Regions from separate parts of the Microbacterium oryzae genome, predicted to be linked through region 2. Evidence: predicted binding sites of a transcription regulator. Region 2 holds the regulator's gene; the other holds the start of a gene.
What was found. Region 2 encodes HrcA, which represses chaperone genes, less so after heat shock. Its sites were predicted from a motif close to TTNGCACTCGNNNNNNNCGAGTGCNAA; they were not measured.
Positions count from the first base shown of each region.

Region 1 (7,302 bases), 1.5 Mb from region 2:
TTGCGTGTGGTGACGTCGGCGCGCGTGAGGATGTGGAGCCGGTCGAGCTCCTCCCCCGCGTCGCGCACGTAGCGCCGCACGGCCGAGTCGGTCCAGGCGCCCTCCGCGTAGCCGAAGAAGCGCAGGTGCAGCTCGATGAGCTTCGTCACCGACCCGATCGTGTCGCCGTCGTAACGCAGCGCCTGGAGCCGCTTTCTCGCCATCCGCGCCCCCACGAGATCGTGGTGGTGGAACGAGACCGCACCACCCGGCTCCAGCTTGCGCGTGCGCGGCTTGCCGATGTCGTGCAGGAGAGCTGCCAGTCGCAGGGGCACGTCAAGCTCGGCATCCGGATGGCGGAGCTTCTCATGCTCGATGGCCTGCGCGAGCACGGTGAGGGAGTGCTCGTACACGTCCTTGTGGTGGTGATGCTCGTCGACCTCGAGCCGCAGGGCGGGGATCTCGGGCAGGAACTGCTCGATGAGCTGCGTCTCGACGAGCGCGCGGAGACCCCGCACCGGGTCGTCGGTCTGCAGGAGCCGCGTGAGCTCGGCCTGGATGCGCTCGGGGCTGACGATCGTGAGCGTCTCGCGGAGGTCGCCGATCGCCTGCAGCGTGCCGGGCTCGATGTCGAACTCGAGCTGCGAGGAGAAGCGCGCGGCCCGCAGCATGCGCAGCGGATCGTCGCCGAAGCTCACGCGCGGCTCGATGGGCGTGCGCAGGACACCGGCCACGAGGTCCTCGACGCCGCCCGTGGGGTCGACGAGCGTGACCGCGGGCACCCGCAGGGCCATCGCGTTGACGGTGAAATCGCGTCGGGTGAGGTCGGCCTCGAGCGTGTCGCCGAACTCCACGGTCGGCTTCCGGGTCTCCCCGTCGTAGCTGTCGGCGCGGTAGGTCGTGATCTCGACCTGCTCGCCCCTGACGCGCGCGCCGATCGTGCCGAACGCGCGTCCGATGTCCCACTGCGCCGACGAGATGGGCGTGACGATGCGCAGGATGTCGTCCGGTCGCGCGTCGGTGGTGAAGTCGAGGTCGTGCGTGCGGCGCCCGAGCAGCGCGTCGCGCACGGGCCCGCCGACCACGGCGAGGTCGAATCCGGCGTCGGCGAACGCCTGCGCGAGCGATGCGACGACGGGCGATGCCGCGAGGTCGCCCAGGCGCGCGAGACCGGCGGCCATGTTGAGCATGGCTTCCAGGGTATCCGGTGCGCTCAGGCCGGAGCGAGGAAGCCGTCGAGCACGAGCTCGGCCCGGCCGGAGACGAACGCCGCCGGCCGAACCCGCGCTCGCGTCAGCTCTGGTGGGGAACGACCACCGCACGTCCGGACAGCTGCCCGGACTCCAGCTTGCGGTAGGCCTCGAGCGCCTCATCGAGCGAGTAGCGCTCGACGTCGGGACGGATCTGCCCCTTGCGGTACATGGCCACGACCTCGTGCAGCTCCTCGATGGTGCCCCAGTAGGTGTTGGTGATCGTCGACTCGTACGGGGTGGCGAAGAACGACCACTCCGTCACGCCGCCTGCGATGCCGACGACCGTGAGCCGCCCCATCTGGGCCATCGAGGCCTGCGCGGTCTTGATGGTCGGCGTCGCTCCGACGAAGTCGAAGGCGGCGTCCACTCCGCGGCCGCCAGTGATCTCGCGGATGCGCTCGACCTGACCCTCGCCGCCGGCCACCGTGATCGCGCCGTTCGCCTCCGCACGCCGCATGGCGTCTTCCTTCATGTCGGTCGCGATCACCGTCGCGCCGGTGAGCGCGGTGAGGATCTGCACCGCGATCTGCCCGAGGCCCCCGAGGCCGATCACGAGGGCGAATCGACCGCCCCCGGAGAGGTTGGGGAGGGAGTTCTTGATGGCGTGGTACGGGGTGAGAGCGGCGTCGCTGAGCGGCGCAGCGTCGACCGGGTCCGCATCGCCGAGGGGCACGAGGTTGCGCGCGGGCACGACGACGTACTCGGCCATCCCGCCATCGCGCCCAATCCCCGTCGCGAGGTACGGCATGGTCGCTGCGTTCTCGCAATACGTGTCCTGGCCGCGCGAGCACGCCTTGCAGTGGCCACAGCCGATCGGACCGTACACGAGGTGCGCCTCGCCCTGCGCGAAGCCTTCGACGCCGGGGCCGACCTCCTCGACCCATCCCGACACCTCGTGCCCGAGGACGAAGGGAGGGTTCTGCGCGCCCGGGGCGCCCTCGTCGAACTCGTTGTAGATGGCGACGTCGGAGTGGCACGCGCCGGAGCCGGCCACCTTCAGCAGCACCTCACCGGCGCCGGGCACCGGCTTCTCGACCTCCGTGAGCGAAGGGAATGTGTGGAACTTCTCGAAGACGACTGCTCGCATACCGAAAGGCTACGCCTGTCGAAGAACGCGGGACTCGCTCAGGCCGGAGCGAGGAAGCCGTCGAGCACGAGCTCGCGCACGGAGGGCAGGAGCGCGGTCCGCAGTGCCGCCTCGTCCACCTCCAGCAGCTGCGCGAGCGCGGCGACGATCTGCCCCAGTGACAGTTCGCCGTCGCTCGCGCCGACCAGCGCGGCCAGCGCGGGATCGGCCTGGACCGAGCGGCCGAATCCGCCGCCCTGCCGCAGCTCGATCACGCTGGGGTCGGCCGCGCCCGGCAGGTGGTGCCGCGACTCCGTCACGTCGGACGCCGTCTTCAGGTGCAGGGCGAGCAGCGCGTGGTCGTCGAGTGCGGCCACGCGGTCGTGCGCGGCCAGGACCGCGGCCAGGTGCGACCCCAGCGCGCCCTCTGACGGGATGGCCTGCGTCACCCGCTCGTAGCGCGCGAGGGTCGGCGCGCTCTCGGCTCGCCGCAGCAGGACGTAGCCGAAGCCGATGGCGCTGACCTTCCGCTCGGCGAAGTCGTCGAGCCATGCGTCGAGCAGGCGGTCGTGCTCGGGCGAGCCGGGAATCGTGCCGCCGTCTCTGATCCACATCTCGGCATACGCGATCGGGTCGAGCTCCTCGCGCTCGACGATCCAGGCGTCGAGAGGGATACCGGCGGACTCCACCCAGCCGCGCAGTCGGTCGAGTCCGTCGACGCCGGCGCGCGTCTCCCAGTTGCCCAGGAACTGCGCGACTCCGCCGGGAGCGAGATGAGCGCCCACGCCCTCGACCACGCTCTGCATGAGCGCATCGCCGACGAGCCCGCCGTCGCGGTACTCGTACTCGGGAACGCCCTGCACGCGCGGCGTGATGACGAACGGCGGGTTCGAGACGATGCGCTCGAAGGTCTCCCCGGCGACCGGCTCGAACAGCGATCCGCGACGCGTCTCGATCGCGCCCGTTCCCGCGAGCGCCGCGTTCAGATCCGTGAAGCGGAGCGCGCGCTCGGAGATGTCGGTGGCGACGACCCGGTCCGCGTAGCGGCACGCGCGCAGAGCCTGCACCCCGCAGCCGGTGCCGAGGTCGAGCAGGGAGGCGGCGGATGCGGGCAGCTGCAGCCCCGCCAGGGTGAGCGATGCTCCGCCCGCGCCGAGCACGTGGTCCTCGGCGAGCGCGCCGCCGCCCAGGGCGATCTCGTCGAGGTCGCTGGCGAGCAGCCACTCCCCGGGGCCGCGATCATCATGGAACGACTGCGGGCGGAGGACGGCGCGCGGCGTGACGACATCGGCGTCCAGCGTGGCGAGTCCGAGGTCGGCCAGCCCGCGGGCGCCGACGCGCGGAAGCGCTCGGTCGACGTCGGCGACCGGCTGCGCGACGCCGAAGATGAGCACCCGTGCGAGCACGGCGAGCGCGTCGTCGCGGTCTCGGATGGCGCGGAGGGCCGGGGCGCGCAGGCTGCGGCCGATCGCGTCATCCGCTGCCACTCCCCACATCGCGCGCAACGCCTCCGAGCGGAAGCGCGCGGCCGCGAGGTCGGCGGCGAGGTCGCGGGCGAGGGGGAGGTCGGGATGCGAGGTCACCCGCCCATTCAACCGCCTCCACCCTCAAGCGATCTCGAAGCGAGCTCTCAGCGCACTTTTAGCACTCTTCCCATGAGAGTGCTAAAACTGAAGTTGAGTCAGCAAGACTCAAGAAACATCCGGACACCGCCGAGCAGAGGGAGGACGATCACCATGGCGATGTTCTTCGATCCGTTCCGGGAGTTCGACCGCATGGCCGACCAGCTCATGGACCGTCAGGCGCCGCGGCTCATGCCGATGGACCTGTACCGGGAAGGCGACCACTACGTCCTGAGCGCCGACCTGCCGGGCATCGACCCCGGGAGCGTGGACATCGATGTCGACGGGCAGCTCCTGACCATCCGCGCGCAGCGCACCGGCCGGGGCGGCGAGGGCGTGAAGTGGATCACGCGCGAGCGCTCCACCGGCTCGTTCCTGCGGCAGCTGAACCTCGGTCAGGGCATCGACACGGAGGGCATCACGGCGACGTATGAGAACGGCGTGATGAGCGTGCTCATCCCGATCAGCGAGAAGGCCAAGCCGCGCAAGATCGAGGTGCAGCAGTCGGGCGAGGGCGCGCAGACGCTCACGCAGATCACCTCCTGATCCCGCAGACCGGAGAAGGGCCGAGGCCGGTGGCGTCGGCCCTTCTTCCTGCGCGGGGTCAGACGTCGCGGCGCGCGCCCTCCGACGGCGTCACCGTGAAGGTGTGCGGCGCGGTGAAGCCGCGCTCGGCGAACGCCTCCTCGACCGCGCGCGAGACGACGTCGAGGCTGTCGGCCTCCACGAGCGCGATCGCCGCTCCGCCGAACCCGCCGCCCGTCATGCGCGCACCGAGCGCGCCGGCGCCGAGAGCCGCATCGACGGCGGTGTCGAGCTCGGCGACCGAGATCTCGAAGTCGTCGCGCATCGAGGCGTGCGACGCGACGAGGAGCTCGCCGATCGCCAGCGGCCCCGCCGCCCGCAGGGCCTCGACGGTGTCGAGCACGCGCTGGTTCTCCGTGACGATGTGGCGCACGCGCCGGAACGTCACGTCATCGAGCGCCTCCTCCGCGCGGGGCAGGTCCGCGACGGACAGATCCCGCAGCGACGGCACGCCCATCTCCGCGGCGCCCTTCTCGCACGACGCCCGGCGCTCCCGGTAGCCGCCCGTCGAGTGCGCATGCTTCACGCGGGTGTCGATGACGAGGAGCGCGAGGCCGGTCGCCGTGAAGCCGAGGTCGACCGACGCGGTCTCGAGCGTTCGGCAGTCCAGGAACGTCGCCGCGTCCAGCCGGCCGAGGGTCGACGAGACCTGATCCATGATCCCGGTCGGCGCTCCGACGGCCTCGTTCTCGGCGGTGCGGCCGATCTTCGCGATCGACAGGCCGTCGAGGCCGAGCTCCCACAGGTCGTTCAGCGCAGAGGCGGTGGCCCCTTCGATTGCGGCGGAGGACGACAGCCCGGCGCCCACCGGCACGTCGGACGCGAGCGCGATGTCGAGCCCGGCGACCTCGGCCGCCGGCCGCCCGGTCGCGGCGAGCGCCGCCCACGCGACGCCGAGCGGGTACGCCGCCCACGCGACGCCGAGCGGGTACGCCGCCCATTCCGGCACCGTGCCCTCCGCCACCGCGTGCCCGGCCGGTCCGTCGAACGTCGCCGCCAGCGCGTCGAGCGACAGCGCGAAGGGCTGGCGATCCAGCGTCGAGATCACGCGCAGGGTGCGATCCGCACGGATGCCGACGGCGGCATACGTCCGGTGCTCGATCGCGAACGGCAGCACGAAGCCCTCGTTGTAGTCGGTGTGCTCGCCGATGAGGTTCGCCCGGCCCGGCGCCGACCAGACACCATCGGGTCGGCCGCGGCCGAACTCGCCGAAGAGCTGCTCGGCCTGCTCACGTGCCCCGGTCATGCGTTCACCGCCTCGCGCAGCCGATCTGCGGACTGCTCCGGCGGCACATCGCCGATCCACGCGCCCATGGCGGCCTCCGATCCGGCGAGGTACTTCAGCTTGTCCGCCGCGCGCCGCGGCGACGTCAGCTGCAGGTGCAGCCGCACGGTGTCGCGCGCGACGTCGACGGGCGCCTGATGCCAGGCGGCGATGTACGGCGTCGGGGTGTCGTAGAGACGGTCGACGCCGCGGAGAAGTCTGAGGTAGACGGACGCGAGCTCATCGCGCTCGGCCTCGGTCAGCGCGGCGAAGTCGGGAGCGTGCCGGCGCGGCGCGAGATGCACCTCGACGGGCCAGCGCGCCGCGAACGGCACGTACGCGATCCAGTGCTCGGCCTCGAGCACCACGCGCGGGCCCTCCTCCTCGAAGGCGATGATCCGCTCGAACAGGTCGGCGCCCTCGCGCTCGATCGCCGCGAGCAGCAGCTTGGTCCGCGGCGTGATGTAGGGATACGCGTAGATCTGGCCGTGCGGATGGTGCAGCGTCACGCCGATCTGCTCGCCCCGGTTCTCGAAGGGGAAGACCTGACGGATGCCCGGCAGGGCCGACAGCGCGGCGGTGCGGTCGGCCCACGCCTCAATGACGGTGCGCGCGCGGGTGACCGACTGCGTGCCGAACGAGCCCTCGCGCTCGGGGCTGAAGCAGACGACCTCGCAGCGGCCGACCGAAGTGCGACTGCGACCGAGGCCGGGGGCGTCGAGGTCCGCCAGGCCCTGCGGCGGGTCGACGGCGACCGGAGCGTCGCCAGTGGCGGCGTCGAGCGCGGGCCCGAACGACGGCGACTTGTTCTCGAAGACCGCGACGTCGTAGAGGTCGGGCACCTCCGAGGGGTTCGTCGGGCTCTGCGGCGCGAGCGGGTCGAGGTCGGCGGGCGGCAGGAACGCCCGGTTCTGCCGTGCGGCGGCGACCGAGATCCAGTCGCCCGTGAGCACGTCGCGGCGCATGGTGGCGGTCTCGGGGCGGCCGCCGAGCTCGCGCTCGTCCAGGCGCCGCGCGGCGGGCAGCGTCGTGCCGGGGTCGTCGTAGTAGATGAGCTCGCGCCCGTCCGCGAGGCGCGACACGCGCTTCACGACTCCGGCGCCCAGCGTCGTGGCCGGTGCCTCCATGGCTTCTCCTTACCGCGCGAAGCCGCGCGTGTTGACGTCAACATGAGGGTAGTGCAAAGTGGGTCGGAGGAGAAGGGAGCGCCATGCCTCAGGTCTCGGCGGCTGACGTCGCCCGGCTCGCCGGCGTCTCCGGACAGACCGTCTCGCGCGTGGCGAACGGCTCCCCCCGAGTGGATCCGACGACGCGGGCGCGCGTCGAGGCGGCCATGGCGCAGCTCGGCTACCGCCCCAACCGCTCGGCTCGCGCGCTGCGCACGGGCCGCACCGGCACGATCGGCGTCGTCGTGCGCACGCTCGCCTCGGTCGGCAACACCCGCATGCTCGAGGCGGTGACGGCCGCGGCGTCCGCTCGCGACCACGCGGTGCTCGTCGTCACGCTCTCCGCCGCCGACGACCGGGTCGCCGC
Region 1 covers NZ_CP032550.1:2,226,937-2,234,238, forward strand. The annotation lists gene D7D94_RS10455 (CCA tRNA nucleotidyltransferase) at 1-1,169, opposite strand, end outside; gene D7D94_RS10460 (NAD(P)-dependent alcohol dehydrogenase) at 1,273-2,319, opposite strand; gene D7D94_RS10465 (DUF7059 domain-containing protein) at 2,358-3,881, opposite strand; gene D7D94_RS10470 (Hsp20/alpha crystallin family protein) at 4,035-4,466, shown strand; gene galK (galactokinase) at 4,525-5,751, opposite strand; gene galT (galactose-1-phosphate uridylyltransferase) at 5,748-6,896, opposite strand; gene D7D94_RS10485 (LacI family DNA-binding transcriptional regulator) at 6,980-7,302, shown strand, end outside.
Region 1: the regulator HrcA is predicted to act here: its motif matches at 3,940-3,966, upstream of D7D94_RS10470 (Hsp20/alpha crystallin family protein).

Region 2 (7,302 bases):
GCGCCTCTCGCGCGAGTTCGGCCTCGACCTGATCACCACTGCGCCGAGCGTCGTCTACGAGGTGACGACGGAGACGGGCGAGACGCTCATCGTCACGAACCCGAGCGAGTACCCCGAGGGCAAGATCGGCTCGGTCGCCGAGCCGATGGTCAAGGCGTCGATCCTCGCGCCGAAGGAGTACGTCGGCACCGTCATGGAGCTGTGCCAGACTCGCCGCGGCACCCTGCTCGGCATGGACTACCTGTCCGAGGAGCGCGTCGAGCTGAAGTACACGATGCCCCTCGGCGAGATCGTCTTCGACTTCTTCGACCAGCTGAAGAGCCGCACGCAGGGCTACGCGAGCTTCGACTACGAGCCGGCGGGGCAGCAGGAGGCGGACCTCGTGAAGGTCGACATCCTCCTCCAGGGCGACCGCGTCGACGCGTTCAGCGCGATCGTGCACCGCGAGAAGGCCTATGCGTACGGGACGACGATGACGGAGCGTCTGCGCAAGCTCATCCCGCGTCAGCAGTTCGAGGTCCCCATCCAGGCCGCGATCGGCGCCCGCATCATCGCGCGCGAGAACATCCGCGCGATGCGCAAGGACGTGCTCGCGAAATGCTACGGCGGCGACATCTCCCGCAAGCGCAAGCTGCTCGAGAAGCAGAAGGAGGGCAAGAAGCGCATGAAGATGGTCGGCCGCGTCGAGGTGCCCCAGGAGGCGTTCATCGCCGCGCTGTCGGGTGACGTCGAGACGAAGTCCGGGAAGTAGCCGGGGGCTTTGCCAGGGGCTGCGGTTAGGGTGGACGACATGCGCCGGGAGACCTTCCGAGACGAGACGGTCGACTATGCGGCGGTCGGGGCGACGCAGGCGCCCGACCTGCTGCAGTACCCGCCGGAGCGCAGCATTCCGGCGGCCGCACAGTGGCGGATCGGCAGCGGCGAGGAGCGATTCCGCACGGCCGTCGACGCGCTGCTGGCCTGGGCGCCGCTGAAGGGCGCCGGCCTCGAGCTCGCCGATGTGCGGCCCGCTCCGGGACCGACGTACACGGGGGTCAGCTTCGACGACTCCGGCAACGCCGTCGCGCCGAGCCGGTCGGATGCCGATCAGCGCTTCGACGCCGAGGGCACGCCGTACGTCGGCGCCGGCACGACCGTGACCGTGCGCGGCAAGGTCGCGCGCTTCCGCGCCGACGCCGAGCTGCGGGTGATCTTCGTGATCGAGGAGGCGCGTCGCGTGGGCTTCGCCCTCGGCACGGTCGGCGGCTCGGTGGTGAGCGGCGAGGAGTCGTTCATGATCGAGTGGCGCGAGAACGACGAGGTGTGGTTCGACGTGCGCGCGTTCGACCGGCCCGTCACGTTCTGGAACCGCCTCTTCAAGGGGCTCGTGCGCCGCCGCCGCAAGGCGCTGTTCGCCGCCTACCTGCGCGCCATCTCGCCGCTGTTCCGCACCGGCGCCTGATGGCCGGAGCACTTCCGCTCGGCGATCCCGCACCCGCCGACGGCGCACTTCCGCGTGACCTCCCGGTCGACCCGTCGGCCGACCTCGGCATCTACCTGCACGTGCCGTTCTGCCGTGTGCGCTGCGGGTACTGCGACTTCAACACCTACACGTCGAGCGAGCTGCGCGGCGCGCGGCAGGACGAGTACGCCGACGTCCTCCTGCAGGAGATCGCGCTCGCCCGCGGCGTGCTCGCCGACGCCCGCGCGCTGCGCCCCGCGCAGACCGTCTTCTTCGGCGGGGGAACGCCCACGCTGCTGCCCGCCGGCGACCTCGCGCGCATGCTCGACGGCATCCGCGACGCCTTCGGCATCGCGTCCGACGCCGAGATCACCGTCGAGGCGAATCCCGACACCGTGTCGCCGGCGGTCGCCGAGGAGCTCGCGCGCGCGGGCGTGACGCGGATGTCCGTGGGCATGCAGTCGGCCGTGCCGCGCGTCCTCGCCGCGCTCGACCGCACGCACTCGCCCGACAACGTCGCGACCGCCGTCGCCGCCGGTCGGGCAGCCGGACTCGACGTGAGCGTCGACCTCATCTACGGGGCGCCGGGGGAGACCCTCGACGACTGGCGCGCCTCGCTCGACGCCGCCCTCGCGCTCGCGCCCGATCACATCTCCGCCTACGCGCTCATCATCGAGGACGGCACCAAGCTCGCCCGTCAGATCCGGCGCGGCGAGGTGCCGGCTCCCGACGACGACCTGCAGGCCGACATGTACGAGCTGGCGGACGCCCTGCTCGGCGAGGCGGGGTACGACTGGTACGAGGTGTCGAACTGGTCGCAGGGGGAGGCGCACCGCTCGCGCCACAACCTCGCGTACTGGCGCGGCACCGACTGGTGGGGGTTCGGGCCCGGTGCGCACAGTCACGTCGCAGGCCTCCGCTGGTGGAACGTCAAGCACCCGGCCGCGTACGCCCAGCGGCTCGCCCTGGGCGAGTCGCCGGCGGCAGGACGGGAGCGACCGGACGCGGAGGCGACGCTGCTGGAGCGGGTGCTGCTGCAGAGCCGCATCCGCGAGGGGCTCGCCGTCGACGCGCTGCCGGCGTCCGCTCGAGGCGCCGTGGCGGGGCTGATCGCGGACGGCCTCGTCGAGCCGGCTGCGGCCATCCGCGGGCGCATCGTGCTGACGCTGCGCGGGCGGCTCCTCGCCGACGCCGTCGTGCGCGCGCTCACCGACTGACGCCCGGCGCGCTCACCCCGTTCGCCGAAAGAGGTCGGTAGACTGGCACTCGGACGCATCGAGTGCCAGGGAGAGGGGTGCGCACATGGTCAGCGACCGCGGGCTGCAGGTCCTCCGGGCGATCGTGCAGGACTACGTCGACACGCACGAGCCCGTCGGGAGCCGCTCCATCGTCGAACGCCACTCCTTCGGGGTCTCGGCCGCGACCATCCGCAACGACATGGCCCTCCTCGAGGACGAGGAGCTCATCGCCCAGCCGCACACCTCGTCGGGCCGGGTGCCGACGGACAAGGGCTATCGCGTCTTCGTCGACCATCTCGCCGAGCTGCGGCCGCTGTCGTCCGCGCAGCGCTCGGCGATCACGTCGTTCCTCGGGGAGCCGTCCGACCTCGACGACCTCCTCGCGCGCACGGTGCGGCTCCTCACGCAGCTCACCGGCCAGGTCGCGCTCGTGCAGTACCCCTCGTTCGCGCGCGCGAGCATCACGCACGTCCAGCTCGTGCAGCTCGACCCGCGGCGCGTGCTCGTGATCATGGTGACCGACACCGGCCGGGTCTCGCAGCGCATCACGCAGCTGACCGTCGAGCTCGACCAGGAGGCGCTGGATGGCGTCGCCGCACGTCTCGTGCCGCTGCTCGCCGGCCGCTCGGTGGGCGACGCCGCCGACCAGCTCGCGCGCGCGGTCGAACTCGCCCCCGCGCCGGCGACTCCCGTGGACGTGGCGTTGCGGGACGTCGCGAAGGCGGCGGCCGAGGAACTCGACGAGTTCCGGCAGAACCGCCTCGTCATGGCGGGATCAGCGACGCTCGCCCGTCGCGAGCAGGACTTCCGCGGCAGCATCCATCCGCTTCTCGAGGCCATCGAGGAGCAGGTGACGCTGCTGCGGCTGATGAGCGAGATGGTCGCCGACGAGCACGGGCTCGCGACGAGCATCGGGCGCGAGAACGCGGCCTTCGGCCTCTCGGAGGCGTCGATCGTCGCGAGCCAGTACGACTCGGCCGTCGGCGCCGCCCGCATCGGCATCATGGGCCCGACGCGCATGGACTACCCCCGCAACCTCACGGCGGCACGGGCGGTCGCCCGCTACCTCACGAGGCTGCTGGACGAAGACGAGGGCCGGCGCTGACGCGCCGCCCTGACGACCGGAGCACGGGCGCACGACGCCCGCAGGAAGGCTGAAGTGGCTGATCATTACGAGACCCTCGGCGTGGCGCGCGACGCCTCGCAGGAGGACATCAAGAAGGCGTACCGCAAGCTGGCGCGTCGTCTGCACCCCGACGTGAATCCGGAGCCGCAGGCGGCCGAGGACTTCAAGGCCGTCACGCACGCCTACGACGTGCTGAGCGACCCCGAGCAGCGACGCCGCTACGACATGGGCGGCGACGACTCGCCGTTCGGCGGCGGCGCGGGCTTCGGCGGCTTCGGCGACATCTTCGAGACCTTCTTCGGCGGGGGCGCCGGCGGTGGCGGCGGCCGCGGCGGACGTCCGCGGTCGCGGCGCGAGCGCGGACAGGACGCGCTGGTGCGCGTGACGCTCGAGCTCGGCGACGTGGTTTTCGGCACGCATCGCGACATCGAGGTCGACACCGCGGTGCTGTGCGAGACCTGCCACGGATCGTGCTGCCAGCCCGGGACGAGCCCGCAGACCTGCGACATCTGCGGCGGCACCGGCCACGTGCAGCGCCAGGTGCGCAGCCTCCTCGGCAACATGGTCACCATGCAACCCTGCGGCGCGTGCCAGGGCTACGGGACCGTCATCCCGCACCCGTGCCCGACCTGCAGCGGCCAGGGGCGCGTCCGCTCCCGGCGCACCGTCTCGCTCGACATCCCCGCAGGCGTCGAGACCGGGCTGCGCCTGCAGCTCCCCGGCTCCGGAGAGGTCGGCCCGGCCGGCGGCCCCAACGGCGACCTGTACGTGGAGGTCACGGTGGCACCGCACCCCGTCTTCAGCCGCGACGGCGACGACCTCCTCGCGACTCTCGAGGTCTCGATGACCGACGCCATCCTCGGCACCACGACGTCGATCGACGCCCTGGACGGCGAGGTCGAGGTCGAGGTCCGCGCGGGCATCCAGTCGGGCGAGATCCTCACGGTGAAGGAGCGCGGCATCACCGGGCTCCGCACCTCGCGTCGGGGTGACCTCCGCGTGGGCGTGCAGGTCGTGACGCCCACGAAGGTCGACCACAAGACGCGTCAGCTGCTCGAGGAGCTCGCGCGCCGCACCAAGGCTCCGGAGCCGCGCCTGGCCGAGTTCCACCAGGGCCTGTTCTCGAAGCTGCGCGACCGCTTCCGCGGCTGAGCCGATGGCGCTGCACTTCTATGACGAGCGGGCGGGAGAGGTCGCTCCCGGCGAGGACATCGTGCTCACCGGCGCCGAGGCGCACCACGCCGCCTCGGTCCGCCGCGTGCGCGTCGGCGAGGACGTGACGGTGACGGATGGCCGTGGCGCGTGGGTCGTCGGATCCTGCGCGGAGGTCTCCCCGCAGCGGGTCGTCGTGCGCGTCGCCGCGCGCGAGGACGTTCCGGCCGCGACGCCTCGCCTCGTGCTCGTGCAGGCGCTCGCGAAGGGCGGCCGCGACGAGCTGGCCGTGCAGGCGGCCACCGAGCTCGGCATCGACGAGGTCGTGCCGTGGCAGGCGTCGCGCAGCGTCTCGCGCTGGCAGGGTCCGAAGGCCGAGAAGGGCCGCGCGCGCTGGTCGACGATCGTGCGCGAGGCCGCCAAGCAGGCGCACCGCGCGTGGATCGCCGAGGTGTCGCCGATCGCCGACCTCGCGCAGCTGACCGCTCGCGCAGAGACCGCGCGGATGCTCGTGCTCGACCCCACGGCGCCCGTCGCGCTGACGGCGATCGAGATCGACGACGCGCGCGACCTCGTGCTCGTCGTCGGCCCCGAGGGCGGCATCGCGCCGGACGAGATCGACCGCCTCGCGGCCGCGGGGGCGGAGCGCGTCCGGCTCGGCACGACCATCCTCCGCACCTCGACGGCGGGCCCCGCCGCCCTCGCGATTCTCAACGCGAAGCTCCGGCGCTGGTGAGCCGGTCGGTAGAATCGACGGCATGAGCGAGCCGTCGATCTTCACGCGCATCCTGCAGGGGGACATCCCGGGCACGATCGTCGCCCAGACCGAGCGGGTGTTCGTGATCGAGGACATCAGTCCGCAGGCGCCCGTGCACCTCCTCGTCATCCCCAAGACGCAGGAGTACCGCGACGTTGCCGAGCTCGCCGCCGGCGACCCCGCCCTCCTCGCCGAGATGATCGCGACGGCCCAGCGGGTCGCCGACGAGCGCGCGGGCGGGCAGTTCCGACTGATCTTCAATACCGGCGCAGACGCGGGCCAGACCGTGTTCCACGTGCATGCGCACGTGCTCGCCGGCGAACTCCAGGAGAAGAGCCTCATTGGCCACTGACCCCACGGGCTCCGGCCCCTCCGCCGACGTCGTCACCGAGACCATCCACGCCGACGGCGTCGCGATGGTGCAGCTGCTCGGCCCGCAGGATCGACTCCTGCGCATGGTCGAGAGCGAGCACCCGGCGGTCGACGTGCATGTCCGCGGCAACGAGATCACCCTGCGCGGCGCACCCGCCGACGTGCGTGCGGCGCGCGCGCTCGTCGACGAGCTGCTGCAGATGACGCGCGGCGGGCACGACCTCGGCCCCGCCGATGTCGCCACGTCCAACCGCATCCTCGAGCAGGGCGGTCCGCGCCCGAGCGAGGTCCTCGGCGAGGCCATCCTCTCGACCCGAGGCAAGGTCATCCGCCCGAAGACGCTCGGCCAGAAGCAGTACGTCGACGCGATCGACGAGAACACCATCGTGTTCGGCATCGGCCCCGCCGGCACCGGCAAGACCTACCTCGCGATGGCGAAGGCCGTGCAGGCGCTGCAGCGCCGCGAGGTGAACCGCATCATCCTCACGCGCCCGGCCGTCGAGGCGGGGGAGCGGCTCGGCTTCCTCCCCGGCACGCTGACGGACAAGATCGACCCGTACCTGCGCCCGCTGTACGACGCGCTCAACGAGATGATGGACCCCGAGCTGGTCCCCAAGCTCATGGCGAGCGGCACGATCGAGGTCGCCCCGCTGGCCTACATGCGCGGCCGCACGCTGAACGACTCCTTCGTCGTGCTCGACGAGGCGCAGAACACCACGCCCGAGCAGATGAAGATGTTCCTCACGCGCCTGGGCTTCGGCACGCGGATGGTCGTGACCGGCGACATCACGCAGGTGGACCTGCCGGGCGGCACGTCGGGCCTGCGCCTCGTCACGCGCATCCTCGATCACGTCGACGACATCCACTTCGCACGCCTGACGAGCGACGACGTCGTGCGGCACACGCTCGTCGGACGCATCGTCGACGCGTACAGCGAGTACGACGAGAAGCGCGCGGCCCACCGGGCGGAGCTCGACGAGGCCCGCGAGTTCGTCAACCGCGCCGAGCGCCGCGGTGCCACGCGCACCGGCGGCCCGCGCGACCACAAGCCCAAGCGAGGGATCCGATGATCGACATCAACAACGAGTCCGCCATCGAGATCGACGAGAGCGTGCTGCTGCGCCTGACGCAGCACAACCTCGCGCAGCTCCATGTGAGCCCCGACGCCGAGGTGGCGATCGTGCTCGTCGACGAGGGCGCGATGGAGGCGCTCCAC
Region 2 covers NZ_CP032550.1:723,818-731,119, forward strand. The annotation lists gene lepA (translation elongation factor 4) at 1-751, shown strand, start outside; gene D7D94_RS03325 (DUF1990 domain-containing protein) at 791-1,441, shown strand; gene hemW (radical SAM family heme chaperone HemW) at 1,441-2,658, shown strand; gene hrcA (heat-inducible transcriptional repressor HrcA) at 2,744-3,784, shown strand; gene dnaJ (molecular chaperone DnaJ) at 3,839-4,957, shown strand; gene D7D94_RS03345 (16S rRNA (uracil(1498)-N(3))-methyltransferase) at 4,962-5,693, shown strand; gene D7D94_RS03350 (HIT domain-containing protein) at 5,716-6,066, shown strand; gene D7D94_RS03355 (PhoH family protein) at 6,131-7,156, shown strand; gene ybeY (rRNA maturation RNase YbeY) at 7,153-7,302, shown strand, end outside.